DNA from 4 places in the Cellvibrio sp. QJXJ genome. Region 1 is predicted to be linked to each of the others. Evidence: predicted binding sites of a transcription regulator. Region 1 holds the regulator's gene; each other region holds the start of a gene.
The links. The regulator sigma-54, encoded in region 1, starts transcription at its own class of promoters, with help from an activator protein. The targets are predictions, from matches to a motif close to TGGCACANNNNTTGCNNT.
Positions count from the first base shown of each region.

Region 2: a site for sigma-54 is predicted at 3,161-3,178, ahead of NNX04_RS14365 (CmpA/NrtA family ABC transporter substrate-binding protein). Genes of this name have one in related genera too.
Region 3: a site for sigma-54 is predicted at 1,309-1,326, ahead of NNX04_RS18940 (CmpA/NrtA family ABC transporter substrate-binding protein). Genes of this name have one in related genera too.
Region 4: a site for sigma-54 is predicted at 5,305-5,322, ahead of NNX04_RS15095 (PEP-CTERM sorting domain-containing protein). Genes of this name have one in related genera too.

Region 1 is NZ_CP101662.1:2,022,109-2,030,101, reverse strand. Features, by position in the region: gene motB (flagellar motor protein MotB) at 1-813, shown strand, start outside; gene yjgA (ribosome biogenesis factor YjgA) at 879-1,397, opposite strand; gene NNX04_RS08825 (HPr family phosphocarrier protein) at 1,549-1,821, opposite strand; gene rapZ (RNase adapter RapZ) at 1,825-2,694, opposite strand; gene ptsN (PTS IIA-like nitrogen regulatory protein PtsN) at 2,707-3,156, opposite strand; gene hpf (ribosome hibernation-promoting factor, HPF/YfiA family) at 3,233-3,523, opposite strand; gene NNX04_RS08805 (RNA polymerase factor sigma-54) at 3,628-5,280, opposite strand; gene lptB (LPS export ABC transporter ATP-binding protein) at 5,448-6,173, opposite strand; gene lptA (lipopolysaccharide transport periplasmic protein LptA) at 6,179-6,736, opposite strand; gene lptC (LPS export ABC transporter periplasmic protein LptC) at 6,723-7,334, opposite strand; gene NNX04_RS08785 (KdsC family phosphatase) at 7,338-7,877, opposite strand; gene NNX04_RS08780 (KpsF/GutQ family sugar-phosphate isomerase) at 7,909-7,993, opposite strand, start outside.
Region 2 is NZ_CP101662.1:3,311,444-3,319,436, forward strand. Features, by position in the region: gene NNX04_RS14355 (ABC transporter ATP-binding protein) at 1-793, opposite strand, end outside; gene ntrB (nitrate ABC transporter permease) at 798-1,625, opposite strand; gene NNX04_RS14365 (CmpA/NrtA family ABC transporter substrate-binding protein) at 1,628-3,067, opposite strand; gene NNX04_RS14370 (sigma-54 interaction domain-containing protein) at 3,358-4,920, shown strand; gene NNX04_RS14375 (hypothetical protein) at 4,955-5,116, opposite strand; gene NNX04_RS14380 (DUF5991 domain-containing protein) at 5,329-5,754, opposite strand; gene NNX04_RS14385 (lytic transglycosylase domain-containing protein) at 5,758-6,630, opposite strand; gene gyrB (DNA topoisomerase (ATP-hydrolyzing) subunit B) at 6,786-7,993, opposite strand, start outside.
Region 3 is NZ_CP101662.1:4,373,276-4,381,268, reverse strand. Features, by position in the region: gene NNX04_RS18945 (transglutaminase domain-containing protein) at 1-951, opposite strand, end outside; gene NNX04_RS18940 (CmpA/NrtA family ABC transporter substrate-binding protein) at 1,433-2,809, shown strand; gene NNX04_RS18935 (ABC transporter permease) at 2,952-3,929, shown strand; gene NNX04_RS18930 (ABC transporter ATP-binding protein) at 4,023-4,883, shown strand; gene NNX04_RS18925 (two-component system response regulator) at 5,015-7,579, shown strand; gene NNX04_RS18920 (YfiR/HmsC family protein) at 7,515-7,993, opposite strand, start outside.
Region 4 is NZ_CP101662.1:3,484,317-3,492,309, reverse strand. Features, by position in the region: gene recQ (DNA helicase RecQ) at 1-1,142, opposite strand, end outside; gene NNX04_RS15120 (alpha/beta hydrolase) at 1,531-2,547, opposite strand; gene NNX04_RS15115 (ArsR/SmtB family transcription factor) at 2,749-3,099, shown strand; gene NNX04_RS15110 (SRPBCC family protein) at 3,169-3,705, shown strand; gene NNX04_RS15105 (RrF2 family transcriptional regulator) at 3,834-4,304, shown strand; gene NNX04_RS15100 (NAD(P)/FAD-dependent oxidoreductase) at 4,308-5,213, shown strand; gene NNX04_RS15095 (PEP-CTERM sorting domain-containing protein) at 5,361-5,978, shown strand; gene NNX04_RS15090 (HNH endonuclease) at 6,301-7,065, shown strand; partial or broken gene NNX04_RS22920 (IS3 family transposase) at 7,195-7,333, opposite strand; partial or broken gene NNX04_RS15085 (IS3 family transposase) at 7,390-7,545, opposite strand; gene NNX04_RS15080 (hypothetical protein) at 7,660-7,993, opposite strand, start outside.

The sequences.
Region 1 (7,993 bases):
GAGGAAAAAAAGGCCATTTCTGGTTATTTTGTGGATCCGGGTAGCCCCTATGTGGTGGGCGAGGGCGGTGCTAACCCCGGTTTGATCAGCTTGGACCAGCCCGTGCAACCTTCTACCCCTACTGAAGCCCAAGAGGCTCCCGCGCAGGATGTGAATGAAGAGCAGCTTAAAAAGGAAATGGAGCGCATTGAAAATGAGCAGCTGGAAGAACTGAAAAAACAACTGGAGACGGAGATTAACGCGCTCGATTCGGTGTTCCAACAAATTAAGGATCAGATCCTCATCGATTTTACCGCGTTGGGTTTACGCATCCAGATCGTCGATAAGGATCAGCGGCCGATGTTCGATGTGGGAAGTGCCAACCTCAAACCTTATTCGGTGGATGTGTTGAACGCCCTTGCACCTATCCTCAATAAAGTGCAAAACAAAATCAGCATCACTGGCCATACAGATTCAACACCTTACGGTGTTGGAGCTACCTACACTAATTGGGAGTTATCTGCTGATCGCGCCAATGCCGCGCGCCGCGCGTTGTTGCAGGGATCTTATCCGGAAGAAAAAGTAGCCACCGTTCAGGGTATGGGCTCAGCCGCTCCCTTTCTGGTGGATCGCCCGAATGAACCCATTAACCGCCGCATCGCCATTATTGTGCTGAAAAAAGCGGTGGCCGATGCTTTGGGTAGTGGGGCAGGTATAGACAGCAGCAAGCTGATCAACAGCAGTGATACCTTCACAGCACCACCGCCAGCCGGCCCTAAGATTTTGTCGCCAACAGAGGTGAATGACGCGATTGATGCGGCCAATGCGCCCTGATGTAATTCCAATTGCCATAATGAAAAAGCCCGGATCATGTCCGGGCTTTTTCATTATGGGCAGTCTCAGTCTTGTGCAGCGAGTTGATCGCGAATGAAACCGAACAGTTTGCGTGCATTGGCTGGCGGTTTGTTCTCCTCTCGCTCCTTTTGCGCAGCGCGGACCAGTTGGCGTAAATGTTGTACATCAAGACCTGGGCAGGATGTTACCAGTGTCTGGAATATCTGTTTGTCACCTTCAATCAGCAAGTCTCGGTAGCGTTCGATCTGGTGTTGGCGATGCACGTATTGATCGCTGCGGTTTTGCATTTTATCAACCGCTGCTTTGATCTCCTCGTGATTGCCCTCGCGCATCAAACGGCCAATGTATTGAATCTGGCGACGACGTGCTTCTTTGGGGGGGAGTTTGCGCGCAATGTAAATTGCATCCAGCATGGTGTCGCTCAGGGGAATGTTGGCGAGCTGCTTTTCGTTCATATCAATGAGACTTTCACCCAGCGCTTGCAGTGCATGCATATCGCGTTTGACCTGCGATTTGCTGAGGATGTAGTCATCGGGATTGATGTCGTCGTAGTTATAAACCATAAAAATATCTGTATTGATCGGGTGAGTAGCGGCTGGTGTGCAGATTTATCTGCCAATTGATTGCCGATAAAAAGGGAAACGATGTAAAAGGTCGCGCAGCTTAGTGCACTCAAGCGGTAGTAACAACCGCTTTAGATTAACAATAGAGTATTTATTCGCCTTCTTCAAAGCGATCAGCGATGAGTGCACGGATGGCAGTCATTGCCGCCTCGGCATCATCACCTTCTGTGCTCACTTCCAGGCGGCTGCCACAGCTGGCGGCAAGAAGCATTAATGACATAACACTTTTGGCATCGGCCCACATGCCGTCGCTCACCCGCGCTTGCACCTTAGCCTGAAACTGGTTGGCTAAGGTGGCAAGTTTCGCGGCAGCGCGCGCATGCAGTCCGCGTTTATTAATGATGTCGAGAGTTTCAATTGCCATGATTTAATGTTTTTTGTGTTTATTGATATCGCGATGTCGAACCTGAACATCACTAAAACTCTGGTCAAAATAGCGTTGTAGCTTTTCTGCCAGGTAAACAGACCTGTGCTGGCCACCCGTACATCCCACCGCAATGGTGATGTAACTACGATTGTTCGCCTGATAGCGCGGCAGCCAGCGTGCCAAATAGTGCTCGATATCGTCGTACATCTCTTTGACGGTAATCTGTTCTTCCAAAAATTCGATTACATCCTGATCTTTGCCGGTAAGCGGGCGCAGGTTAGGTTTCCAGTGGGGGTTGGGAAGGCAACGTGCGTCAAATACCAGATCGGCGTTTACCGGAATACCATGTTTGAAGCCAAAGGATTCAAACAAAATTGCCATCGTCGATTCGCTGCGGCCTACAACACGTTCTTTTACCAAGTCGCGCAATTCGTGCAAATTTAAATGACTGGTATCTATGACCTGATCGGCACAATCGCGAATAGGCTCAAGCAGCTGCTGCTCTGCGGCGATGGATTCCTCAAGGCTGGTGTGTTTATCCGACAGCGGATGCTTGCGCCTGGTTTCGCTAAAACGTTGGATAAGTACGGCGGGTTGAGAATCCAGAAACAGGGTTTGAAATGGCAGGTGCGCTTCTTTCAGCGTACTTATCATCTGCGGGAATATATTCAGATCCTGCCAGGCGTTGCGCACATCAATGCCGATTGCAAAACGCTGTTGGTCATCTTTATGAATTTGTATTTGTGCAACCAGCGCGGGTAGCAGGCTGACTGGTAGATTGTCGATGCAGTTAAAGCCCACATCTTCAAGGACATGCAGGGCGGTACTTTTTCCTGAGCCTGAAAGCCCGCTTACAATCACGAGGTGCATGGTATTGACCTGCTAAGGCGCTATAGCGACCTGATAAAGTGCGGCATCGCTATCGGCAGCACGCAAACGCTGGCGATAGTCAGCATTATTCAGCGCCCCAGCCAGAGCGGCCAGTGTTTGTAGGTGCTCATCATGAGCATCTTCGGGCACTAACATGGCGAAGAGAATGTCCACAGGCTGGGAATCTATGGCATCAAAGTCAATCGGGTCAGCCAATGTCAGGAGTGCACCGATCGTGCCGCTGCAGTTTTCAACCCTGCAATGCGGAATGGCAATGCCGTGTCCTATACCGGTTGAGCCAAGTCGCTCGCGACCAATCAAACGGCGAAATAACTCATCGGCATCAATGCCAGGAACATCCTGTGCGATGGCGTTGGCCAGTAGTTCCAGAGCACGTTTTTTGCTGCCGCCTTCAACGGCACACAAGGTTCGGCCGGGGCTAATAAGATTTTGAATTTGCATGGTAGGAGGTGATTACCAGGAATCTCTCAATTGTTGAGGCAGTGAGCGGAGATGATCTCGCTGCCTCCAGGGTGGGTTAGCGATGACTGCGCATCTTTTCTTTGTGCTTAATTAATTGGCGATCCAGCTTATCGGCCAATGAATCAATTGCTGCGTACAGATCTTCGTGAGTGGCATCCGCAAACAAATCTTTGCCGCTGACATGGATGGTTGCTTCTGCTTTTTGAATCAACTTGTCGACGGAGAGGATGACGTGAGTACTGGTAATGCGATCGTGGTGGTGGCTCAGGCGCTCAATTTTGCTGCTGACATAGTCTTTCAGCGAATCGGTAACTTCCAAATGATGACCACTGATGTTTATTTGCATAGATACTTCCTCTCGATAGAAACAAAATGGTTGTGATCAGCACAACCTAACAGCTCGTCCGTGATTTTCTTCCGAATTTCGTATTTATAACCGGTTAATGATAATTAAATGGTTTTGCGCTCATTAGAGGGTGGAATATTCAGCGACTCGCGATATTTTGCAATGGTACGACGCGCTACCTGAATTCCCTGTTCCGCGAGCAGGTCGGTGATTTTGCTGTCGCTCAACGGTTTTTTGGGGTTTTCCGCACTCACCAACTTTTTAATAATTGCGCGAATCGCTGTTGAAGAGCACTCGCCGCCGCTATCGGTACTAACATGGCTGGAGAAAAAGTATTTCAGTTCGAAGATACCCTGCGGTGTGTGCATATATTTCTGGGTGGTTACCCGCGAAATAGTGGATTCATGCATCTCAACAATTTCAGCAATATCGTGCAGCACCAGCGGCTTCATAGCCTCGGGGCCGTAATCGAGAAACCCGCGTTGTTTTTCCACAATACAACTGGCTACTTTAAGCAGAGTCTCATTGCGGCTCTGTAAACTTTTCAGGAACCAGCGGGCTTCTTGCAAATTATCCTTGAGAAATGTGTTGTCGCTGCTCGAGTCCGCGCGCTTTACCATGGAGGCATAATTGGAATTGATACGCAGGCGCGGTGCAATTTCCGGGTTTAATTCAACAATCCAGCGGCCATCGCGCTTTTCAACGAACACATCCGGTACTACATATTCCGTGTCACCACTGGCAATAATATCGCCTGGGCGAGGGTTTAGGCTTTGGATCAGGGTGATGGCCTGGCTCAACTCGGCCTCTTTCAGTTTGGTGCGGCGCATTAACTGACGGTAGTCGCGACTACCCAATATAGGCAAGTAAAGTTTGGCGATTAATTTTGCCGAATCCAAAAAGGGTGTTTTGGGGTCAAACTGTTGTAACTGCACCAATAAACATTCAGATAAGTTTTGGCTGCACACACCGCAGGGATCAAACTGCTGCAGCCGGTGTTGAACTGCAACAACTTCATCCAGTTCCAGCTCTTCAAAATCGCCACGCATTCCTTCGAATATTTCTTCGATGGTAATAGACAGCATGCCGCTGGGTTCAACCGCGTCGATAATTGCCATCGCTAACACCCGGTCGCGATCTGACATGGGCGTTAAATTGAGTTGCCACATCAAATGATCATAGAGTGAGTCGGTAACGGCGCGACGACTTTCAAAATCATTGTCTTCATTGTCGTAGTTGCTGGAGCTGCCGGTTGATGAGGTTTGGTAAACATCGTCCCAGCTGGTATCTACCGGTAAATCGCTGGGAATCGAGTCGCTCCAGTCACCGCTGTCGGCGCTGAAACTATCGCCTTCACCATAGACATCGCTATCACCAAAGGATTCCCCATCGCTAAAGCTTTCGCCCTCGCCAAAACTTTCAGATTCGCCGTAGCCTGGTTCGTTGAAGTTATCAGCGGTTGATGACGAGAAATTGTCGCTGGCACTGAAGTCGGCGCTATTGTCGGTGCCGGATTCTGCAGCAATTTCCTGCTGGCGGGTGTAATCAATCTTATCGTCCGCGCTGCCTTCGTAATCGCTGCTGGTAGTTGCTGAGTCAAAACCTTCCTCAACTTCCAGCATGGGATTGGATTCGAGCGCTTCCTGGATTTCCTGTTGAAGATCCAGCGTGGAGAGCTGCAAAAGACGTATCGCCTGTTGCAGTTGGGGAGTCATTGTCAGCTGTTGGCCGAGTTTAAGCTGGAGAGATTGTTTCATTGTTGTAGCAACAAACCCTTATTTAACGCGGGATGGAAAACATCTGTTAGGTGGAGTTTAGTCAGGGTTTGCGCTTCAAGCAACATACTTAAGCAAGCTTTATGCCTAGTAGCCAAATAATATTACTTGTCAAGTTGTTTGTCGGGTAGTTAAAGAGTTTGTTGAACTTACAGGCGAAAGTGTTCGCCCAGATAGACTTCGCGGACTTTGCTGTTACTCAACACTGTATCGGCATCACCTTCGGCAATAATGTGCCCTTCGCTTACGATATAGGCAGTCTCGCAGATGTCCAAGGTCTCGCGTACATTGTGGTCGGTAATAAGAACGCCAATCCCGCGATCTTTGAGGTGACGGACTATTTCTTTGATGTCGTTAACCGAAATCGGGTCAACACCCGCAAAGGGTTCATCGAGCAGGATAAATTTAGGGTCTGTCGCCAGTGCGCGGGCGATTTCTACCCGGCGCCGCTCACCACCTGAGAGTGCCATGCCAAGGCTGTCGCGAATATGGGTGATGTGAAATTCGTTTAGCAGTGCTTCCAGTTTTTCTGCGCGTGCTTCCCGATTCAGGTCTTTGCGAGTCTCAAGGATCGCCATAATGTTATCGGCGACGGTAAGTTTGCGGAAAATGGATGCTTCTTGTGGCAAATAACCAATACCGGCACGTGCGCGTCCATGAATTGGCAGTTGGGTGATATCGCGATCATCAATTAATACGCTGCCATTATCTGCCGGTACTAAACCGGCGATCATATAAAAGCAGGTGGTTTTTCCGGCGCCATTAGGGCCCAGGAGCCCAACAATATGGCCGCTCTCTACTGTGATAGAGACATCGATAACCACTTTACGTTTTTTGTAGCTCTTGGCGAGGTGTCGCGCGTGCAAACTAGGCATAGGAATCAGTTGCTATTGGCTGTGGATGAGGGGGCCTGCAGGTCTTCTGGTTTCGCGGATTTAGGGGGAATGACTATCTCTATTCGTTGTCCTTCGCCAGTGTTGTTGCCTTCTGCCTTCATCACTTCTTTGACCAGATCGTAATCGATATGTGGGCCACTCATGACGGCACCATTTTGCTCAACGGAAGCATCTTCAATGAGTAGTAAATGCTCATTGTTGGGGGTGTAGGTAATTTGTTTGGCGGATGCGGTGACTACCCCTTGTTCTGCTTCCGGCTGTTGCTGGAATTTCGCAGGGCTGCCAGTGGCGATCATTTTTTCCACGCCACCTTCATTGTTGGTGTGGATGATGATTGAGTCGGCATTGATAATGAGTGAGCCTTGGCGGATCTCAACCGAGCCTGTGTAAGTTGCCACCCCGTTTTTTTGATCAACGGTCAGGTTGTCAGCGGAGCCGCGGATAGTTTCATTTTTGTCGCTTGGTAACGCCCAAGCTGTCACCGAACAGCATAAGCCCGCGAGCAGGGGAAGTATTTTAAGCAGTGATTTAGCGCGGTTCATAAGCGGCCTTAACTTGGGACTTTAACTGAAGCTGACTATTGGCGAAGTCTGCTTCCATGCCTTGGGCCGACATCTGGCCTTTTGCGCTGCGCATCTTAACAGCTTTGTCGGTGCGCGCGAATTGTGTCTTTGGGAATAGGTCCAGTAGGCTGGTGGTGATACGTACAACACCATTGGAGTTGGTTTGTTGTTGAATCACGACATCGTCCTGCAGCCGGATGAATTCACCATTGAGTTGGCTTTTACCTTCGCGCGCATTAACTAGCCAGGGCGCAGTAGCGTCTTTATCGTAAAAAGCCATGGCGGGTTGTTCAAAGAGTGTGTAATCGTGCTCCGAAGGGCCGTCTGCGCTGATTTGATAATGGGTTACTTGTGGTGTCGTTAGTTGATAGCGAAGTGTTCCCTCTGGACTGTATTCGCGTGTCTCCACGGATTTCATGTAGTACTGGGGAAAACCGCTGGACTCATATTGGCCAGGTTGAATGTCGTCTTTGTGCCTGAGTGAAAAGGCAAAAAACACCACCACCAAGGCAAAGGCGACTAGCCAGGGGCCCGGAATATGCTGGTGTAATCGCTGGATGCGCTGTAATAGGGCCATAATTTAGTGAGTGCTTCCAGTGAGGTAGGTATTTAAGGCGGTATCAAAGGTATTTTGTGCTTGCATTATAAGATCACAAGCTGCGCGCACCGCACCTTCACCACCGCGTTCGCTGCTTTGCCAGTGCGCGCGTTGGGCAACACTGAAATGGGCGTTGGCCACAGTGAAGGCAAGGCCGACCCGTGTCATAACGGTAAGATCCGGCCAGTCATCACCCATAAAGGCAATTTCATGCAAGGCAAAGCTGTGATGCTGGAGTATTTCCTGTAGTGCATTCCACTTGTCTTCGCGGCCTTGTACTAAAATCTCGATTCCCAAATCGTTGGCGCGTTTGGCAACCAGGTTGCTGGTTCGTCCAGTAATAATCCCTACTTTAACGCCGGTTTTCTGCAGGGCTTTGATCCCTTGTCCGTCCAATGTGTTGAATGATTTAAATTCTTCGCCGCTATTGCTGAAGTAGAGGCGGCCGTCGGTAAGTACGCCATCCACATCTAACAATAAAAGTTTGATCTGTATGGCGCGCTCGCGTAATTCTGAGTTCATGCTCTGTTCCTGGTGGTGCTGCAATTGCACGTTAGATGATGCCCGCGCGCAACAAGTCATTGATTTTTACGACACCGACAAGCTGTTTTTGTTCGTTGCTGACCAGTAGTACGTTT
Region 2 (7,993 bases), 1.3 Mb from region 1:
AATTTTTAGTAAAGGTTTTTGAGCGCTTCACTAAAAACTCCACCAGATGATTGCGAATGGTGTAATAACCGGGGTGATGAATTATTTCGGCGCGTTTACGGGGTTTGGGCAAATCCACCACCACCGATTCTGCAATCACCGCGCCCGGTCCATTGCTCATTAATAAGATTCGATCCGATAATAAAATGGCTTCATCGACATCGTGGGTAATCATAAAAACCGTTTGGCGAGTTTCGCTGCAGATATTCACTAGCTCGTCTTGAATCACGCCGCGAGTTAATGCATCCAGGGCGCCAAAGGGTTCGTCGAGTAATAATAATTTTGGTTGGGTAGCAAAGGCGCGAGCGATGGAAACTCGCTGGCGCATACCGCCGGATAATTGCGCGGGTTTGCGCTGTTCAACTCCTTGTAAACCCACCATCGCTAAATAGCGCAGGCTGTGAGTGCGAACTGCTTCTTTACTCCATTGTGGCCAGCGAGCCCCCACCCCAAACATCACATTGTCGAGCGCACTTAACCAGGGCAATAGCGAATAATTTTGAAACACCACCCCGCGCTCCAAACTCGGGCCGCTGACTTCACGGCCATCCATAATCACTACGCCTTCAGTGGGCACATCCAAACCGGCGAGGGTATTCATGATGGTCGATTTGCCGCAGCCCGAATGGCCAATAATGCAAACGAACTCGCCTTTCTCAATCGTAAAATTGGCTTGCTCAAATACGGTGAGTGTTTCTTGCTTTGATACAAAACGTTTCGCCAGTTGTTGAACTTGTAAAAAAGATTGGCTCATTCCACTACTCCTCGTATTGGACCAATTTGGTAGCGGCAGTGAGTGCCATATCCAGCAACATGCCCACCAGACCAATCATCAGGATGGAAAAAATCACACTGGTTAAATCCAGGTTATTCCATTCATTCCACACGTAGTAACCAATCCCGGTTCCACCAACCAACATTTCGGCAGCGACAATAACCAACCAGGCGATACCGATAGAAATGCGCATGCCGGTTAAAATAGTCGGCGCCGCTGCGGGTAAAATAACGGTGAACGCCGTGCGTAACGGTGATAGCTCATGAGTGCGTGCAACATTGATCCAATCTTCACGCACATTCGCTACACCAAATGCGGTGTTCAATAACATCGGCCAAATGGAGCAAATAAAAATCACAAAAATTGCTGAGGTTTCTGAATCCTTAATAATGAACAGCGCAAGTGGCATCCACGCCAGTGGTGAGATGGGGCGCAACACTTGAATATAGGGATTTAATGCGCGGTACATGAGCGGTGACATGCCAATTAAAAATCCCACTGGCAATGCAATAATTGTTGCGAGAAAAAATCCGCTCAGTACGCGATATAGCGAATAGCCGAGTTGAATACCTATGCCTTTATCGTTGGGGCCCGCATCGTAAAAAGGATTGCGCAGTTCTTCCCACGCACGCACTAACACTGCCGAGGGTGGCGGCACGCGCGCTTCTTGTTCCGCACCGCCCATGAGCAATTCATATTCCGATTGCGCTTCACTGGCCGCTGGTGCTTGTGAGGAAAATTCCCACAAGCCCAGCACCAACACCAGAAAACTCAGCGATACCAGCAGCGCACGCAGGTTAAGTGAACTCATGGTTAACCCCTGCGAATTGGAAAACTGTTGATGTATTCATCCGGCTTGGTGTAATCAAATTCTTTGCCCATGATGAAATAGTTTTTGTTGGTGCTGGTGGGAACGGCATAACCCAACTCTTTCATCACCTTTTCACAATCGGTTGCGAGATAAACCTGACGCGCGATGGTCTGGTAGTCCACCGCGCCTTTGATATAACCCCAGCGCTTCATTTGGCTGAGAATCCATACCGCCATGGAGTGCCATGGGAAAGGATCAAAGTCGATGCGGTCGGGCACATTTTTCACCTCGCCCAAACCATCGGCGTAGCGGCCCAGCAGCACCTGTTCAATAACTTGCACGGGTTGGTTGAGATAATTGGCGGGAGCAATCGCGGCGGCAATTTCCTTGCGATTTTCTGCCTTGGAGGAATAGTGCGTCGCTTCCACAATTGACTTAAGCAGCGCGCCATAGGTGTTGGGATGGGTCAGCGCAAATTCCTGGCTGCAAGCAAAAGCACAACAGGGGTGACCATCCCAAATATCTTTGGTGAGGGTGTGGATAAAACCGACTTTTTCCCATACCGCCCGCTGGTTAAAAGGGTCAGGCGAGAGGTAGCCATCGAGGTTACCGGCGCGCAAGTTAGCGACCATTTCCGGCGGCGGTACTACGCGAATCTGCACATCCTGATCCGGATCTAAACCGTGTTCGGCGAGGTAATAACGCAGCAAAAAATTGTGCATGGAAAATTCAAAAGGCACGCCAAATTTAAACCCCTTCCACTGCTTGGGGTCGCGTTTATCCTTATGGTCTACATGCAACACAATCGCCTGGCCATTGATATTTTCCACCGCCGGCATAATGAAATTTTTGGCGGTTGAGCCGATACCCAAACTCATCGCCAGCGGCATGGGCGTCAACATATGCGAGGCATCGTATTCACCGGCGAGGGATTTATCGCGCGCCACGGCCCAACCCGCGGTTTTAATGACCTCCACCTCCAAGCCGTGTTTGGCATAAAAACCCATGGGCTGCGCCATGATAATCGGCGTGGCACAGGTGATAGGCACAAAACCAACATTGAGTTTTTTCTTTTCCAGCGGACCGCCCGCTTCTTGCGCCGCCGCTTTAATCGCCGCCATGGGCAGTACCGAGGAGAGCGCGGCGGCGAGGGTGCCGCCACCTACCGCACGAATAAAACGACGGCGGCCGTGATCATCCTGATTAAACACCGCGCGCACTATGGCGTTTTCAATAACACGGTCCATCACCGCTTCGCTGGAACCTAAATTCCCATCCGCCGATATTGAATCCACCCGGGCGTATTGCTCTGCCTGTTGTTCCAAAGCCTGTGAATAGGCACGGTTATCTGCCCCCAGGCGACAGGTATCGCAATGGCAACCACGCTGGTGAATCAATGAGGTTTCGCTGCTGTATGCATCACCCAAACTTTTATCGCTCATAACGCCCCCTTTGTATGCATGCACGCACCAACACTTGGCGACGCGCTGAATCAATGAAAAATCCGGAACTTGCGTTGACTTGCTACAAGGCTTATTGCGAGCCCCGTGCCAACCTCTTAACTTTTCGTAATTGACTGATTTTTAAGGATATTTTTTATTATTGCGGGAAACGATAACAACGAAAAATCGTGACTCACGAAATTTCGTTCAGCTTGGCACGATTTTTCGTTGTATTAGCTGGTGTGTATTCACTCAACCACCACCTACCGCATCCAGCAAGGGGATCCTCTGTGAGCAACCTGCCCTGCCCAGTCCATCACTCCGCCGCGCAGCATCAATCCACTCCTGCTATGTCGGCGATTACCCAGGTATTCCAACAATTTGAACAGCAAAACCAACTGATCCTGAATGCGGCGGGTGAAGGTATTTATGGTGTGGACGCTGAAGGGCGCGCCACCTTCGTCAACCCGGCGGCGGAGCGGATTCTAGGCTGGAAGGCGGAGGAACTGATTGGTAACAATATTCATTTGGCGATTCATCACAGCCATAACGACGGCTCGGATTACTGCGTACAGGACTGCCCGATTTTTGCGGCATTTCACGATGGCACGGTACGACGTGTGGATGATGAAGTGTTTTGGTGTCGCGACGGCCATCCGGTACCGGTGGAGTACACCAGTACGCCGATTTTTGATCAGGGTAAACGGGTGGGTGCGGTAGTCATTTTTCGCGATGTATCGGAGCGTAAAAGCGCGCAAGCAAAATTGCATTCCACCATGGAAGAGCTGCGTTTGGCGCTGGAACAAGTTGGCCAGCTGAAACACAAACTGGAACTTGAAAATGCCTATCTGCAACAGGAAATCAGCGAGGGGTTTAGCTCCCATCTTATTGTAGGTAAAAGCCCCGCCGTACAGCAGATCAATTACCAGATTCAACTGGTCGCACCCACTGTAGCCACGGTATTGATTACCGGAGAGTCAGGCACGGGCAAGGAATTGATCGCACGCGCTATTCACCGTGCCAGTGAGCGCAATCAGCGCCCGTTGATTCGGGTTAATTGTGCAGCTATTCCACCGGAATTGTTTGAGAGCGAATTTTTTGGCCATGTACGCGGTGCATTTTCCGGCGCCGTGAGCGCACGCATGGGCCGCTTTGAAGTTGCCGATGGCGGCACACTCTTTCTTGATGAGGTCGGCGAATTACCATTGGCGTTACAGGGAAAATTATTGCGCGTATTACAGGATGGAGAATTTGAGCGGGTAGGTGAATCCATCACCCGCAAGGTGGATGTACGGGTAATAACGGCCACTAATCGCGATTTAAAACAGCGCGTTGAACAGGGGTTATTCCGCGAGGATTTGTATTTTCGCCTGAATGTTTTTCCCATCCGCTCGGCACCGCTGCGCGAACGACTGGAGGATATACCGCTGCTGGTCGCGCATTTTTTACAGGCCACCTGCCAGCGGTTTCACAAAACCGCGCTTAAAATTTCCCTCGCCCAAATCCAACGCCTGCAGGCCTACCACTGGCCGGGCAATATTCGCGAGCTGGAGAATCGTATCGAACGGCAGGTCATTCTCAGCCAGGGCGATAAATTGGTGCTCGATGATCTACCGCAACTCCAACAAGCCAGCCAAGTATCGATTCAACCGCCGACTGAAACACTGACCGAGCAGGATTGTCGCCAGATGCAATACCAGGCAACACTGGATGCGCTGCTGCGCACCGGTGGGAAAATTTATGGCGCGGATGGTGCGGCGCAATTACTGGGTATCAAACCCACTACCCTTGCCTCGCGCTTGAAAAAATTAGGGATAAACCGGCAACAGCTATTGGCTGCGTACCCGCAATAAAAAAGGGGCTAATTAGCCCCTTTTTTAATTCGTTTTAGCCATGTTTTTTATGCGCACGGCGGTCGCCCTGGCGGCGATCCCTGGGGATGTCCTGCGGGATGCCTTTATGCTGTTGGCGACGATCATGGCTCTGACGTTCTTCCAGAGCATCTTCAATTTGCGTTAGCAGTACCTTAGGTGTCTTTACTTCTGTCATCGTTAAATCCGTCTCACTAAGCAGTTAATTCAAGGTTGGATCGCTGTTATTACGACTTCTGTATTATTGTAGACCAGCTTGAAATTCATTTTTGGGATTATAGAAGTTTTCTTATTTCATTTTTTAATAAGAAAAGCCGAATCCTTGCGAATTCGGTCCTCTAATAAACTTAAAATGTTATAATTAAGACAGAAATCATTTACTTCTTTCAACTATTCATACTTTTGAAAATATACCTGATCTTCAGCGATAGTAGCTTCCGGGTTCAATACTTTCCAGTGCGTAAGCAAAGTATTCTGTTTTTCTTCCAAGGTGAATAACAGCGTATCTTGTTGATAGATATCCTTAAACTTCTGCATGGAGGTTTCGCTAAACGCTATAAAATGAACCTCTATTTCAGATTTTCTCTGCAATACTTTACAGGTTATTTCTTGGGCAGTTTGATAACCATTTATCTCCAATAAACAACTAGCAGGCCCGATTGTCAGGGTATAAGCCACGATCATCGGCGTACCCGGGTAGTTTTTGCCATAATCCGCTTCATATATATATGTACCATTCCAGCTTTTAGTTTCGGCACAAGCAACAACTCCGATAAGCTGTAAAAAAACAATGAATGCAATCACTAACTTTTTCATTTTTTATCCCATGTATCCAGGTTTTATTCCCTTTTCAAACATCTTTCTGACTGTTTCAGCGACTTCTTTCAACACAATTTTTCCATCTTTATTTTTATCCAACCCAATATTTTGTTCATAAGCTTTGGTTCCTTTTCTGAAAAAAATATGATCTACAGGTTTTCCTATGGCTGTCGGAAGAAGTATTGCCATATATACATCTTCCAGTGTGTGTAATTTTCCTTTGTATGTATTGAAATATTTTTTTACATAATCCAATTGATCCACTGCTGACATTTTTTCCAGTGCAGAAGAGTTAGTTTTTAAATATGTGGCTGTTTGAGGCATGAATTGTATTAAACCAACAGCGCCACTTCCCGCCGCGTTTTTAATACTGGGACTAAATGTCTCACCTGTTTCAAAAGCTATACACGCCATTAGATAATCTGGTGAAATCTCTAATTGCTTAGATATTTGAATAACTTTTTGTTTAAATGCTGGCGAAACTTTTGCTCCCCAAGCAATTTTTAATTGATGCTGTGGAGGCACAACAGAAAATATTGATTGTGATTTTTGGTTTTCATTATTTTCACTAACATGTGTAAATTCAGGAAACGTAGCGTGAGTTGCTATTTTTATTTTTGGTGGTTCAGTCAAGTATTTAGATAAAGCTTGCCAAGTTTTTCCTTTCACCTCTACGAGGCCATCTGGCTTAGAGAATTTCAAAACTTGTTTTTGGAATGATTCAATTGCGCCTATAGTTTTTTTGCCAACCAACTTATCGACAGCCAATAACCTAAAGGGAAATTGAATTGCCCTATTTAAGGTAATTTGAACCAACTCAACATCTTCGCGACTATTAACGCCTTTTTTACCTACTGAGTTTTTTATTTGCATGAACATTCTCCTTTGTTAATTGCTATCTCAAGGGCGCAAATATAGTCCTCGTATGCTCATCTATCAACTCAATGTATCACGTTAAAAAAACAAAAAAGCCACAACGTCAATTTATGAAGTTGTGGCTTTTCTCTAAACGAATTATTTAAAACTGGTTATATATCCAGATTAGCCACAGCCAATGCGTTGGTTTCGATAAACTCACGGCGTGGTTCCACGTTATCACCCATCAGGCAGGTGAAGATCTGGTCAGCGGCAATCGCGTCCTGGATGGTCACACGCAGCATGCGACGGGTTTCCGGGTTCATGGTGGTATCCCACAATTGCTCCGGGTTCATCTCACCCAGACCTTTATAGCGCTGGATGTTGTAGCCTTTGCGTGACTCTTTCATCAGCCATTCCAGGCCTTCAGCAAACTTGAACAGCGGTTGTTTACGCTCACCACGCTGGATATAAGCGCCCTCTTCGATCAGGCTCTCCAGTTTTTCACCCAGTGAAACAATAGACGCATATTCACCTGAGGCAAAGAAGTCGTGGTTAAACGGATAAGGAGTAGCTATACCATGGGCAGTGATTTCTACCTGTGGCATAAACAGGTGGCGCTCGGTATCTTCACGCACAGTGATGATATAGCGCTGACTACCGGCACGGGCGTCGATACTGAAATGCGCAGCCATCTGGTCACACCATTGTTGCATATGGCCTTGATCTGCCAGGTGCTCAGGGCGGACTGCCGGTAAGTAGATCATCTTTTCCAGCACATCGGCAGGATACAGGCGCGACAAGCGATCAATAGTCGCCATCACCTTGCGGTATTCATACACCAGCTTCTCCAGCGCTTCACCGGCAATGGGTGGGGCACTGGGGTTGACGTGGAGACTTGCATCTTCCAGCGCCGCCTGGGTGAGGAATTCTGTCATAGCCGCTTCGTCTTTCAGGTATTGCTCCTGTTTGCCTTTGGCGATTTTGTACAGCGGTGGCTGGGCGATGTAGATATGACCGCGTTCAATCAGCTCGCGCATTTGGCGGAAGAAGAAGGTCAACAATAAGGTGCGGATGTGGGAACCGTCCACGTCAGCATCCGTCATGATAATGATGCTGTGGTAACGCAGTTTTTCCGGGTTGTAATCCTCTTTACCAATACCGCAACCGAGTGCAGTAATCAGGGTGCCGACTTCGGCACTCGATAACATCTTGTCAAACCGGGCTTTTTCCACGTTGAGGATCTTACCCTTGAGCGGCAAAATCGCCTGGGTTTTACGCGCACGGCCTTGTTTGGCAGAGCCGCCCGCAGAATCACCCTCTACCAGGTAGAGTTCGGAAAGCGCTGGATCTTTTTCCTGGCAATCGGCCAGCTTGCCGG
Region 3 (7,993 bases), 2.4 Mb from region 1:
GGGGTTGGCATTGCGATGTTTACGCACCCGCTCTTGATAATACTGGTGCTGTGCCAGATTGCCCGTGTCCTTATACAAGCCGGCAAGGTTGTGCATGATGGTGTAATCGCGCGGGTTTACCTTTAACCCGTGCAAATAAATCGCCTCAGCTTCCGCCATAAAACCCTGGCGGCGATAAAAACTGCCAAAGTTACTCCAGATATAACTCGGCTCCTCGCTCATCAATAAGGCTTTGCGCAAATACAGAAATCCCGCGCGGATATCGCCCTCTGCCGCCAACTCCATGCCGCGGTTGGAATAAAACTGCGCTGCCACCAGATCCTTGCCAATCACTTTTTGTTTGTAGTGCGCACGAAAGCGACGCATCTCCAAATCCACCACAATGTCGCTCACATCCGCCGTGTTCACTGCCCTGATCCAGGTGCGCGGCGTACTGGGCATAAACACCTTGGCATTCACATGCCGCATAAATAGATAGGTATCCCCCTCGCGCATATCCCAGGTGGGCGGCAATATCACTTCATTAACCTCTGCTTTCAGCCCTAGATGGCGCGCCATGGCCACATAAAGCAACGTATAACTTAAACAGTTGGCCTGGCGCTTTTCAAAAGCATCGATGCCGGTATTGGTGGTGTAAGCCGAATAAGTAATGCCGCGCCCGCCCAATTGCACCGATGTCATTAGTGCACGATGCAATGCCTCGGCTTTTTTATCGGCCGCACTAATACCCGCGACGGTGCTGGTAGCAAAGTTTTCCATCTCCGGCGTCAATTCAAATAGCTCGTGGTCAGGTAAATCTGCAGCCGTATAAGGGCGCCCGAGAATCAACTCTCCCGAGAGCGCCTTGGCAATTGGGCCCTGCTCGGCCAAAAACGGAACTTTTTGCACCACCGAGGAACAGCCCCAGAGGCCAACGCAGAGATAAACCAGCAAAAACCGCCACAACTTCATCGTTATTTATCCTTATCATGGGTTCTATCTGTACTCCAGTATAGACGCTGCCCAGCGCGAGCGCTGACACCTAACCATCGCTAGCCCATTGACTTAAAACACTTTTTAAAATGACTTCGCCCTCCCCGCTCACCCGATTCGGGTTTGCTATTTCCCCTGCTGCGCCGCACTAGTGCGATTTTGCGCCAATAAAGTGCGGCACACCAACAACCAAGCACCAGCCAACAACCATCAAATCGTGCATTCACGGCACCAAAAAAAAGCAGTGCATTTTTTTGTGTTCCGCGCGCGTGCAAAAGCGAAAAAAACACGAATCAAAATCCAATTTAATGCGCCATAAAAATGCATTACTGGAATTGGCACAGTGTTTGAATAGAGCTAATTACCAAACGTTTTTTTGATTAGCAGTACTTGCACAGCAACAACCAGATTTTCCCAATAATTTTTTTAGTTTTTTAGACCAATAGTCAGGAGCAAAAAAATGCATGCAGTCTCACGTTTTCTAAAACCGTTGAAAAAAACGGCTGCTGTTCTTGCAGCAACTATTTCGCTTATCAGCGCGGCACAAGCAGCAACTGGCCCAGCGGAAAAAACCGATTTGAAATTTGGATTTATTAAACTCACCGACATGGCTGACCTCGCGGTTGCCTATGAAAATGGTTATTTTGACGATGAAGGTTTAACCGTTGAGTTGGAAGCGCAAGCGAATTGGAAAGTAGTACTCGACCGGGTAATTTCCGGTGAGCTGGATGGCTCTCATATGCTGCTGGCACAACCTGTTGCCGCCAATATCGGTTACGGCACGCAAGCGGATTTGGTGTTTCCATTCACCATGACGCAGAACACCTACGCCATTACAGTTTCCAATGAAATTTGGAAAAAAATGAAAAAAAATGTACCCGTGGGTGCCGATGGAAAACCAGTTCATCCTATTAGCGCCAGCACCCTAAAACCTGTTGTGGATGAAATGAAAGACGCAGGTAAATCCATCCAAATGGGCGTGGTATTTCCAGTGTCCACTCACAACATGGGCTTGCGCTACTGGCTTGCCGCCGGCGGAATTAACCCCGGTTTATATGCACCGCACAAAGGCGACACCACCGGACAAATTGATGCCGATATTTTGTTGTCAGTAACCCCGCCGCCGCAAATGCCGGCCACGATGGAAGCGGGCACAATTCAAGGTTATTCCGTGGGTGAACCCTGGAATCAACAAGCCGTATTTCGCGGTATTGGTGTGCCGGTAATGGCCGTGCACAACAAAATTGGCGATAAAGTATTTGGTATGAAAAAAGAATTCCTGGAAAAAAATCCTAACACCAGTATTCGCGTAGTGAAGGCAATGATTCGCGCCGCCAAATGGCTCGATGAAAACAACAACGCCAATCGCTCTGCTGGTGCAAAAATGATTTCCGCTGCTCACTATGTAGGTGCCGATTATAAAGTTATCGCCAACTCCATGACCGGGGTGTTTGAGTACGAGCGCAAAGACGTGCGCCCAACACCGGACTTCAACGTATTTTTCCGCTACAACGCCTCTTATCCACATGTATCAGATGCAGTGTGGTACCTGACTCAAATGCGTCGCTGGGGTCAAATTCCTGAAGCCAAACCCGACAGCTGGTATATGGAAATGGCAAAAAAATCTGTTGCTCCGGAAATTTATCAACAAGCCGCAGCTGACTTGATTGAAGAAGGAAAAATGGCGGCTAGCGATTTCCCTGATTTCAAAACCTTTACCGGTATTCGCACCCCCGATGAAACTGTATGGATTGACGGCGTGCAATTTGATGCAACAAAACCCAACGACTACCTGACCAAGTTTCCTATTGGTTTGAAAGGTGATGAAAAAATTTAATTGCCTGTGCGGGTCACTGACCCGCCGCATTTAATACCGACAGGATTCAATAATTCACTGCAACACCAACGATTTAATTTTTTGGCAACCGCTGTAGTGCACCCGCTGATACTGATTCAGCGGGCTGCCCGAGGAAACGATCATGAGCAATAAATTAGCCACCCTGAAACTTGAACAATTTAAAGCGATTAAATGGCGCGAGGTATTGATTGGCATTTTAATGCCCTTGGTCGGAGTACTTTTTTTTATGATGTTGTGGCACGGTGTAGCGCCCAATATAAAAACCTCGCTGGGTGATTTCCCCCAACCCAAACAAGTCTACGAGCAATGGGGCAACCTGGTGGATGAATATCAGGCAGAACAGGAACGCGCAGCTGTATTTTACGAGCGTCAGGAAAAGCGCAATGCCGAACTTTTGGCCAAAGACCCTAACGCCACTCTTGATGTGCGCGAATTTAATGGCCGCCCAACTTTTTTTGACAAAATCTACACCAGTTTATTTACCGTACTCTCCGGGTTTCTGGTGGCCTCACTCATCGCCATCCCGGTGGGAATCCTGATTGGCTTGAGCCAACCGCTATACAGCGCAATCAATCCATTGATCCAATTATTCAAACCCGTATCACCCCTCGCCTGGCTGCCACTGGTCACCATTGTGGTCAGCGCGGTGTACGTTTCCGATTCACCAATGTTTTCCAAGTCCTACATTATTTCGCTGTTAACGGTGAGCCTCTGTTCACTCTGGCCCACCATGATTAATACCGCTGTTGGCGTTGCCGGTGTCAGTAAAGATTTGGTGAACGTCAGCCGCGTACTGCGTTTGGGTTGGTTTACTCACGTAGCAAAAATTGTATTGCCTTCCGCCATTCCGATGATGTTCACCGGCCTGCGCATCTCTCTCGGAATCGCCTGGATGGTATTAATCGCTGCCGAAATGCTGTCGCAAAATCCGGGGCTGGGCAAATTTGTGTGGGATGAATTCCAAAACGGTTCATCTGATTCACTCAGCCGTATCTGCCTCGCCATTTTGGTGATCGGGATTATCGGTTTCTTGCTCGACCGCACCATTTTGATGATTCAAACCTATGTGAATTGGGACAAAAGTGCCGTAGTCCGCTAATTCGCCTTGTGTTGATTAGTACGGCATACGAATTGCTTTATTCACATTGATAAACACTTTTATTGTTAGCAAAAGATTACTGAGGAAGTCACCATGAGCCAGGTTCACTTGGAATTAACCAAAGTCGGCATAGAATTTCCAACGCCCAAGGGTCCATTTTGTGCACTGCAAAATGTGGATTTAAAAATCAAAAAAGGCGAATTTGTCTCGTTGATTGGTCACTCAGGCTGCGGTAAATCGACGGTATTAAATATTGTTGCCGGGCTTTACCAGGCCACTACTGGCGGCGTGGTATTAAATGGTCGCGAAGTGAACGAGCCAGGCCCGGAGCGCGCGGTTGTATTCCAAAACCATTCACTACTGCCCTGGTTAACAGCCTATGAAAATGTGGAGCTGGGCGTTAAGCGTGTATTTAAAGGTAAAAAAACCAAAGCAGAAATGCGCGCATGGATTGAACACAACCTCGAATTAGTGCACATGAGCCACGCACTGCACAAACGCCCCGACGAACTTTCCGGTGGTATGAAACAGCGTGTGGGGATTGCGCGCGCGTTGGCGATGGAGCCACAAGTATTATTGATGGATGAACCCTTTGGTGCGCTGGATGCACTTACCCGCGCCCACCTGCAGGACTCGTTAATGGAAATTCAAAACGAGCTAGGCAATACCGTAATTATGATTACCCACGATGTGGACGAAGCGGTGCTGCTCTCTGATCGGATTGTGATGATGACCAACGGCCCTGCCGCCACTGTGGGCGAAATTCTGGATGTGCATTTACCGCGCCCGCGCAATCGCTTGGAATTGGCGGACAACGTGGAATACAACGGTTATCGCTCGGCGGTATTGCGCTTCCTTTACGAGAAGCAACGCAAAGTGGAACCGATCAGTGCAAAGCGTGCGGAGAAGCTCGCCGATAAAGAAGCTGCCGTCCCCACCAAAAGCGTTGCCTGAGCCTCAATTAACACGTCAACCAAATCTTCAGCTAAACCCGGCATTTAACGCGCTGCCAACAGCGCGTTAAAAAGTAAAAACCAGGGACGGTTTATGCTAGGCTGCGCGCACGGTAACGCGGAGACCTTAGCGTGTTTAATGATAATAAGTTAAGACAAGATACCCACGCCTTCATCAGTATTCTGGTAGTTAATAGCGACAATAGCGCACTGGATGCGATTCTTACCTGTCTGGAAGATGCAAATTATCAGACAATCCATGCGGTAGACTCCGCACAAAAAGCCTTGCGTCTGTTGCGTCACCAACACATTGATCTATTAATCGTCGATGTCGAAACACCGGATTTGGATGGCTGGCGCTTATCGCGTTTAGTGCGCAGCGGCATTTTACACTGCCGCGCCGACCTGCCCATTATCATCACCGCCAACACCTGGTGCGAACGTATTGCCGAAGTCACCGCGCGCGAATACGGCATCAATGAACTTATTCCTCTGGATCACCTGCACCGTTTAGCGCCTGCGATTGCACAGCTCAGCGACGCTATGCCGCAGAACACACGCAAACCACGCCTGTTGGTCATTGAAGATGAGCCCGATACCGCCGACCTGATTAAACGGGTGCTGGCCACCAATTTTGAAATTGAAATAGCCGATCAAGGGGATACCGGCCTCAACGCCTGGCGCGAGCGCCACCACGATCTGGTGCTGTTGGATGTGATGCTGCCCAAATTGTCCGGGCGCGATATTTTGATCGATATTCAAGCTACTGATCCCAATCAGCCAGTAGTGATTATGACTGCGCACACCACTATCGATCAGGCAGAAGAATTAATGCTGCTCGGCGCGGTAGATTTTTTACCCAAACCTTTTCGCGCCGATCATTTGCGCCGCGTGTGCGACATCGCAATTCACCGCGAGGATTTTCTCGTCAGCAACGCACAATTTGCGGCGCGGGTAAAATCACTGGAAGCGCGCGAGCTGGCGTTTCGTCAGCTCTATGAAAGCCATCACCAATTACTCAATGATTTGCAATCGGTGGTGATGGAACTGGATTTGGATTTTCGCATTCACTATTTAAATCACGCGTGGGAAACCCTGCTGGGTTTTGCGGTGGGCGATTGTATTGGGAAAAAACTGGATCACTTTATCGCCCCGGAAGACATCAGCCAATTTGCACTGTTCAAAAGCAAAATTCGCAAAGCCTTGCAACAGAAAAAAACCTTCCCGGAAATTGAACTTTGTTTTAGCACCAGTCGCCACCAGCGACTGTGGGCGCAATTGAAAATCAGCCGCTCGACAAAAGTTGCAGACCAAACCACGCTCACAGTCTGTCTGGACAATGTGACCGAGCGACGCGAATCGCAAGCGCAATTAAAATATCTGGCAATGCACGACTCGCTCACTGGTTTATACAATCGCCACTTTTTTGAAACGACCCTCGCACAACTCACCGCCGATTCCGTGCGCACCAATACCCAACACGCGCTGGTGTACATGGACCTGGATCATTTCAAAGTTATTAACGATACCTTTGGTCATCAAAAAGGCGATGAAATACTGCGCGATATGTCGCGCCTGCTCAGCCAACAAGTGCGCAGCACCGATATTTTATGCCGCTTGGGTGGCGATGAATTTGCAATTTTAATGCGCGATACCAGCAGCAGTGAAGCGCGGGAATTTGCACTGAGCGTGCAGGCCATTGTGGCCGCATTTGGTTTCCCGTTGCAGGAACAACAAATTAATCTCGGCAGCAGTATTGGTATGAGCCTGATTGACGGCAGCACCAATAACCCGGAAGAACATTTAATGCGCGCCGATATTGCACTCTATGTCGCCAAGGGGCGCGGGCGCAATTTGATTCACTTGTACAACCCACAAGACAGCGAAAGCGATGAGTTGCGTCACTCCATCAACATGTCGCAAAAAGTGCGCAAGGCGATTGTGGAAGACCGCATGATGCTCTACTTCCAACCCATTTTTGATGTGAAAGCGAAAAAAGTTTCTTACTACGAAGCACTGGTGCGCCTGCACGATCTGGATGGAAAAGTTATTGGCCCCTGCAGTTTTATTCCCGCACTGGAAGCGTCGGGCGAAATGCATTTGCTGGATCGCTGGATTATTAAATTAGCCATTCGTCACCTGCGCGATTACCCCGCACTGAATCATATTGCGATCAACCTCTCCGCACAGGCATTTAAAGACGAACAGCTGATGGCCACCATTCTCGCCAGCCTGGACGAAACCGGTGTAGACCCGAGCCGCATCACCTTTGAATTAACCGAGAGTGCAAGCTTGTTTAACCTGCATATTACCCAGCGCGTGATTGCCGAATTGCACAAATTGGGTTGCAGTTTTTCGGTGGATGATTTTGGTTCCGGCTTTAGCAGCTTTGCTTACCTGAAAGATTTGCCGGCAGATTACATTAAGTTGGATGGCTCATTTATCCAAAATCTGGATTGCGATGAAATTGATCAAACGCTGGTAAAATCAATGATTCAGGTAATTCAAACTTTGGGCAAAAAAGCGGTTGCAGAATACGTTGAAAGCCAGGCCATTTTAAATATTCTACAAGAAATGGGCGTGGACTTTGTGCAAGGCTACCACTTGGGTGCTCCCAAACCCGCACAGGAAATTATGCTGGAACCGCAACCTTACCCACTGCGGTTGTTTGAATCGGCAGGGGCAGCTCCACAATAAAACGCGCGCCCTTGCCCAATTCACTTTCCACCCGAATAGTGCCGCCCATTAATTCACACAACTGGCGACTAATAGACAAGCCCAAACCACTGCCCTGATATTTGCGTGTCGCGCTGGAGTCGGCTTGTTTAAAGGGATCAAAAATACTGTTTTGCTGTTCAAGTGGAATACCAATACCAGTGTCCGCCACACTGATAAATATTTCCTCCGGGCGATGAAATGCCTGCACTTCCACCTCGCCATGGGGCGCAAATTTAACGGCGTTACTCAGTAAATTAATCAGTATATGCAGCAGCTTTTCAGGGTCGGCAATGGGCAGCGTCTCGCCGTCCTCCACATCCACGCGCAGGCGAATGGCATTTTTTTCCAACAATGGCACCACCGCACTTAACGCCTCATCCACTAAGCGCGAAA
Region 4 (7,993 bases), 1.5 Mb from region 1:
TAGCGCAGCAAACTCTGGCGGCGACAGCTGGTAATTTCACACAGGCCCAGCATCGCATTTAACCGTTGCTGTTCATTGCGTTTAAATTCTTCACTGCCTTCACTTTGCGCCATCATCTGCCGCAATTTAACAACATCTTCCAGCCCGTAAAGTAATAAAGTAGTTGCCGGTTCACCATCGCGCCCCGCGCGGCCGGTTTCCTGATAATAAGCTTCAATACTTTTGGGCAGATCCAGATGCGCGACAAAACGCACATCGGGTTTATCGATGCCCATACCAAACGCGATAGTCGCCACCATAATGATGTTGTCTTCGCGTAAAAACCGCTCCTGGTTTTTTTGCCGCACATTGGCAGGTAAACCGGCGTGATAGGGTAGTGCGGTAAATTTTTCACTGCTCAACCACTCGGCAATCTGTTCGACTTTATTGCGCGACAGGCAATATACAATGCCGGAGTTACCCGCTTGTTCTTCACGCAAAAAACGCATCAACTGGATTTTTGGATTATTTTTTTGTGCAATGCGATATTGAATATTCGGGCGATCAAAGCCGTTAATAAATTGCTGCGCATTTTCCAATTGCAAGCGCGCGATAATTTCATCGCGGGTACGCACATCGGCGGTTGCCGTTAATGCAATGCGCGGCACCTGCGGAAATTCGCGGTGCAATAGTTCCAGCTTTAAATAATCGGAACGAAAATCGTGACCCCATTGCGATACGCAGTGGGCTTCATCAATCGCAAACAGGGAAATTTTTATCTGGTGAAATAATTCCAATGTGCGCGGCTGAATTAACCGTTCTGGCGCAACGTAAAGCATATCAAGCTCACCGCGCTGCAACGCCAATTCGGTTTGCCACATTTCTTGCGGTGAAAGCGACGAATTTAAAAACCCGGCACGCACGCCCAATTCGCGCAGCGCACTGACTTGATCCTGCATCAATGCGATCAGTGGTGATACCACAATGCCCACACCTTCACGCACCAGCGCTGGAATTTGGTAGCACAGGGATTTACCGCCACCAGTGGGCATTAGCACCAGTACATCTTCACCGGCAACTAACGCATCAATCACCGCCGCTTGCGGGCCGCGAAATTCATGATAGCCAAAAGTGGAATTTAAAATTGCGAGAGGTGTTTTCATTGCGAAGGGATTACAAACCTTTGATCAAAATGATGGATATATGCATCAAAGGAGCGATTTTTCAGCAAAATGATGAATATAGCCATCATTATCGCGTGAAAGATCGTGCACGCAGGGGCAAAACACCCCTGCATTAACCGGCAGGGAAAAATGACTCGTCAGAGGACGATAACGAAATGTTTAAAACACCGCGTTTACCGCGTTCGGTTTGGATGGCGGGGTGCGCTCTGGCACTACCACCATCACCAAGCCCCACATCACTAACAAACCTGCCAATACCGATACCGACTTTTTCACGATTAATCCCTCCAGCGGACATGTCGTACAAGACTAGGCAGCAAAAACTGAACCATTGCTGAAAAATTGCTGCCCGTCCGCGCGTGAAGGCTTAAAGCTTGAGCGTTTTTTGCAGGAAGTTGATGATGTCCTCCATTGGCCAGAGCGCATCTTTATCAAAACAACTGCCCGCCCAGTTACAGCCGTTATCCAGATAGGCGTGGGTTTTGTTGGGGTAAACCTTGTACTCCACCGGTTGTTTGCCCGCTTTCAGTAAGTCCACATAGTGCTGCGCCGCGGCGGGTGGCGTGGTTTTGTCCAGGCTGCCCACGTGCACAAATTGTGGTGGCAGTGGGTATTCACTGGCCTTGGGCACAAAATAAATGGGCGATACCGCTTTGTAATGCTCCGGGTTGTCGTTCACGTTAATGTCTTTACCAAACAGGCCGCGCGGCTCCGCATTGCCAAACTTCCAAAACATATTGCCGGGCGATTCAAAACCGCCTTTTGCCGCCGCGTAGAGATCAAATGCACCATAACTGACCACGGCCGCCTGCACTTTCAGGCCATCCTCCCGGGCGACTTGTTCGGCGGTTTTGCCTGCGGGTAAATAGCTAGGCTTGAAACCCAAACTCGCACCCGCGTAACCATCGCTCTCCAACTGGCGGCCACGAGTGAGAATCATAGTGGTCAAATGGCCGCCGGCACTGTCGCCGGTAATCGCCACCCGGGTAGGGTCGCCGCTGTATTGGCCAATATTCTCCTTCACCCAGAGCAGGCCGCCGAATACGTCCTCAATAATCTGGTTCATGGTGACCGTGTTGCTCTGATCGCCCAGCAGGCGATAGTTCATATTGGCTACCACCATGTCGCCGTCGCGCGCCACCTTGGTCGCCATGTCGTGCATGATCGAGTTGTTATTCACCAGCCAACCGCCGCCGTGGTAAATCACCAGCACCGGGTAGGATTTTTTGCCCGTCTGCGGCACGTAAATATCCAGCGTGAGCGGGAAGTTGTCGGGCGCGGCAAACTGAATCGCCTTGTGGATTTTTACCGCCTCATCCGCCTGCGCAACCAGTGCACAGCAGCCCAAAAATACCATCGCCATTAATTTACCAAGCTTCAGCATAAACACCTCTTTGCATTGTTATTGTCAGATTTACCACGGCCAAGCATAGATGGCGCAAGGCAGGGACGATAGTGATAAGCGTCACTGCAACCAGCCCTTTACCACGCTTTACGTTTTATAACGCTCGACTGCTGACTCACAAAAGAATTATATTTAACCAAATGGTTGACAATAGATTTATTCAGGAGAATACTTAACCACATGGTAAACAATAAGAACGATCAACTCGATGCTGTCTTTCATGCCCTTGCCGACCCAACGCGCCGGGCGATGGTGGCGCGGCTGGCGCAATCGCCCTGCGGTATTAGCGAACTGGCAGCACCCTTTGAGATGACACTCGCGGCGGTTTCCAAACACATCAAAGTATTGGAAGGCGCGGGGCTGGTAGTGCGCAGTGTGCAGGGGCGCAACCACACCTGTGCGTTGGATACCCGCCCCCTGCACGGCGGTATCGAATGGCTGCGCCACTACGAACAGTTCTGGAACCAACGGCTGGATGCATTGACTGCCGCGCTAGTGGCGGACGATCAAGCGAAAAAGCCAACCGAATAAACCGGGTCGATACTCGCCGAGTCAGACCCTTCATTGTCCACCAACAGGCTTCGGCCAAAGGAGATTGAGATGAACGACTATGGTGTATTGACCGCCCCGGATACCCTGCGCATTGAACGCCTGCTGCCCGGCCCGATTGAACGGGTCTGGCAATACCTGACCGATTCCGACAAACGCGCCACTTGGCTGGCGGCGGGTAACGTGGAGCAACAAATCGGCGGCAAGGTGGAACATACTTTCCGCAATTCCGAACTCTCACCCGAACACGATATTCCGCCACCCAAATACAGCAGCTGCGCGGGCGATGTGCCCATGCTCGGCAAAGTCACCGCCTGCGAACCGCTGCGCCTGCTGAGTTATATCTGGAATGCCGGTTCGGAGGTGGAATCGGAGGTGAGTTTTGAGCTGGCGCCAGAGCAGGATCAGGTCAAACTGACCGTCACCCATCGCCGCCTCACCAACCCGGACGAGCGCCTGAGTGTCGCCGGTGGCTGGCATACCCATCTCAATATTTTGCGCGATGTGCTCAACGGCAAAACCCCGCCCGGTTTCTGGAGAGTGCACACCCAACTGGAGCAGGAATACGCCGCGCGTTTGGCGGGCTGATAAGAATCCAGGGTTGGTTCTGCCAACTCCACATCACGCAACATTAATAGTTGCATGATGATTCCATCTGCGCTACCTTTCACGTAACAACTTGAATTACGTGAAACCCAAGCCTGATGGAGAAAAATATGAAACGCGACTCCCGCCTCTCCGGCGTGCTCCATGTACTGCTGCATATGGCCGAGACCAATGTGCCCATGACCTCGGAAGCACTGGCCAATATGATGAAAACTAACCCCGTGGTTATCCGCCGTGTGCTCGCCGGTTTGCGCGAACACCAGCTGGTTTGTTCCGCCAAAGGTCACGGCGGTGGCTGGCAGATTTGCCGCGCGCTGGACACCATCACCCTGCACGACATTTACCTCGCGCTCGACGAACCCACTTTGCTCGCCATGGGTAATCGCACCGAAGCACCGGGCTGTTTGGTAGAAGCGGCAGTGAATAGCGCCCTCAACCACGCCTTTGTAGAAGCTGAAACACTGCTGCTCAACCATTTCCGCAGCGTCACCCTCGCGCAGCTGAGCGAGGATTTCCACCAACGCATGCAAGCCCGTGGCTTCTCCGGTAGCCATGAACACGCCATTTTTCCCGAGGAGTAAACCATGCAAACATTTGATGTGATTGTGATTGGCGGCAGCTATGCCGGTATGGCGGGCGCACTGCAATTGGCGCGCGGGCGACGCCAAGTGGCGGTGATTGATGCCGGAATCCGCCGCAACCGTTTTGCCGCTCATTCCCACGGCGTGTTGGGGCAGGACGGCAAATCCCCCGCACTGATCGCCAGCGAAGCCAAAGCCCAACTGCTGCTTTACCCCAACCTCAGCTGGATAGAAGGAACCGTTGAGCACGCGGAAAAAGTCGGCGATTTATTCCAAGTCACCACCCGCGACCAGCAAACCCTGAGCGCCAAACGCCTGCTGCTCGCCACCGGTGTAAGCGATCACTTACCCGCCATCACCGGGCTGCAAGACCGCTGGGGCAAAACCGTTTTTCACTGCCCCTACTGCCACGGCTACGAACTCAACCAGGGCCCACTCGGCGTACTCGCGGTGAGCGAAGCCTCGCTGCACCAGGCGTTATTAATTCCCGATTGGGGCCCAACCACGCTGTTCACCAACAACTGTTTTACGCCGGATGAACTCCAGCTAAAACAACTGGCCGCACGCCATGTGCGCCTGGAAACCGAAGCCGTGACCGAAATTACCGGCGAGCAGGCCGCCGTGGTGAAACTCGCCAACGGCCGGTTGGTGGAATTGGCGGGGTTGTTTGTCGCTTCACTCACCAAACCCGCCAGCCCCATCGCGCAGGAGTTAGGCTGCGAACTGGCTGAAAGCCCGGTAGGGTTTTATGTGAAAACCGACGATTTCAAACAAACCTCAATCCCCGGTGTATTTGCCTGCGGCGATTTAGGCCGGGCGATGGGCAGCGTGACCTTTGCCATTGGCGATGGCGCGCAAGCGGGTTTTGCCATCCATCGCTCGCTGATTTTTGAAGGCTTGCCGGGGTAAAACCGGATTGGCAGCAAAAAGTGTCGGGTAATTATGCATTTGTGATTTTGCCAAATTCAATGAACTGATAGGAATCAATTACTTGCGACTATGGCGTCAAAATTGCTATACATACCCTGTCACAATAACTTACATCAGGAATATGTTATGAAAATCAAACAACTCATCAGCCTTGGCGCAGCCGCACTTTTCAGTGTTGGCGCCAACGCAGGCATCATTTTTCAGGACAACTTTGACGCAGAAGCGGGTGCAGCAGGCACTTCCACCCTCAACTACAACGCGTTCAGCAACTGGAGTGTATCCGGCGGTAGCGTTGATGTCGTCGCCAATACCAACGGCTGGGGCATCACCTGTGCGGGCGGTAGCGGCAAATGTGTGGATCTGGACGGTTCAAGTGGTAATGCCGGCATACTGACCAGCTCGCTGTTATCACTTGCCGCAGGTACTTACAACCTGAGCTTCGACATTTCCGGCAACCAACGTGGCGGATCTGCGGACAGCTTCACCCTGGCCCTGGGTGGATTCCTGAGTGAATCATTCACCCTGAGCCCCACCGCGCCATGGCAAACCGTGACCCGCAGCTTCACCGTGAGCAGCAACACTGCTAACTCTATCGTGTTTAACCACGCTGGCGGCGACAACATCGGCATCATGCTCGACAACGTCTCCCTGAGCAAAACCGAAGTTCCAGCACCAGGCACTCTTGCGCTGTTCGGTTTAGGTTTGATCGGTTTAGGTTTTGCCCGTCGTAACGCGCGCAAATAAACCAAACACAGATTGACCAAAAACGGCTCCTTCGGGGGCCGTTTTTGTTTTTGGGGATTAGGATATGTACGCGTAATCGATAGGTTCGATTCGTTCTTGATGGGCTGGTTTAACTTTTAGCGGATTTGTTCAGTCAAACTGAACAAATCCGAGTTTTCTCAAACCAAACCGACCATTTTCGTGACGTCAGGAAAATGATCCCTAGGCATGTGTAATGCCGTGTATTCCCAAAACCATCGTCTATAGTGGAGAATCCGACGACACGAACTGGTGATGGATAATCGAATGGACAAGAACACCCAAGCAGCATGCAGGCCACACCATGGCGAATAATTGGCAGGAAGACGAACTGCTATTAACGCTGCACCTCTACTGCCGCACGCCGTTTGGCAAATTGCATCAGACCAATCCCGAGATTATTAAACTCGCCCAGATAATTGGCCGCACGCCATCGGCTGTGGCGATGAAAGCCTGCAACTTCGCCAGCCTCGATCCCGCTCTCGCACAAAAAGGTTTAGCCGGTGCCAGCAAAGCCGACCGCGCTTTGTGGGATGCGTTTATGACCAACGCCACTGAAGTGGCCGACAAAGCCGAAGCGCTTTATGAAACGCGCGTACTTCCCACCGAACTAATCACGCCTGCAACTGAAAAGCCCCTCGTATTTCCCACAGGCCCAACTGAAACAATCCGCGAAGTTAAAGTGCGCCGTGTGCAGCGCTTTTTTCGTCAAACCGTTTTAGAAAGCTACAACAACCGCTGTGCAATTTCTGGCTTAGCAATTCCTGAGTTGTTGGTAGCGAGCCATATTATTCCGTGGGCGGAAGATGAATCGCGCAGAGCAGATCCTACTAATGGCATTGCGTTGAATGCACTTTATGACAAGGCGTTTGATCGGCATTTAATTTCGTTTGATGAGGAGTTTCGATTGGTGCTCTCATCCAAGATCAAAGAAAAGCAGAAAGATGAAATGGTTCAAGATTACTTTTTACGTTACGAAGGTAAAAAACTAGATATGCCTTACCGATTTTATCCGGATGCACACATCATAAAGCTGCATCGCGAGAGGATGATCGACTTGGCTGTTTGAGATTTAAAAGATTAGCTTCGAGTTTTTGTCCGTAGGTTGTGGTGAGTTTACGAACCGCAACGAATTGAAGGGCAGAAATGTGCCCATAGCGGTACTTCGCACACGAAGTAAATATCCATTGAATGAAGTGCCGTGCGGCTTTTTTACAGCACTGACTTCATAGTCGCGCCTGAGTACATCCACTACAGCTTCGAAAACTCGGCTTTCTGTTGGTTTTGGCGAGTCACCGCTCCAATTCTTTAATGCGCTGCTCGAGTGTTAAGGGGGAGAGGTTTGTGACAACCTCTAGCGGTGGTTGGTTATCCTGATGAGCAATCCAGTTAACATGCTTGCGCAGCCAGCACAAGACTGTTGATTTGCCTTGTACGCCATAACGAGTTGAGCTTGCTTATAGGTCATCCACCTTTTTCGATGATCAACAAGAGTTAACTTAAAGGCGAGAGAATAATCACGCTAGGTGCGTTTGATAATGGGATTAATAACACCTTCCTCAACGGAGGTTGAAAATATCAACTTTTATCTAGGACGGCACATATGAATAAAAGGGCTCCTTCCAAACTCACTTAGTAGGAGCCTTTTTTATTTACCTACTAGTTATTTATTATGGTTTTTAATTTTCTCAAAAAACTTCTTAACTGATTCAGGCATAGAATCATCAAAGTCGCCCAGCCCCATCTCGCTGCGTTGCTGTTGCAAATGGCTATAAATCTGTCTTGCTCGTTGATCTACTGCTGCTAACTCAGCTTCCGATAAAGTTATACGATTCATTTCTTTGAACGTGGGAACCTGATTTTCTGGACTCCATAAGTCGCCACGTAATTCTACAGCCTTATAAAGTGCCAATACTTCTAAAGCTTTAGATTTCTTGTCTGCTTCATCCGTAGCCAAGTCATATACTGTGGTTTTCTCTAAAGTTGCAAGAGCAATC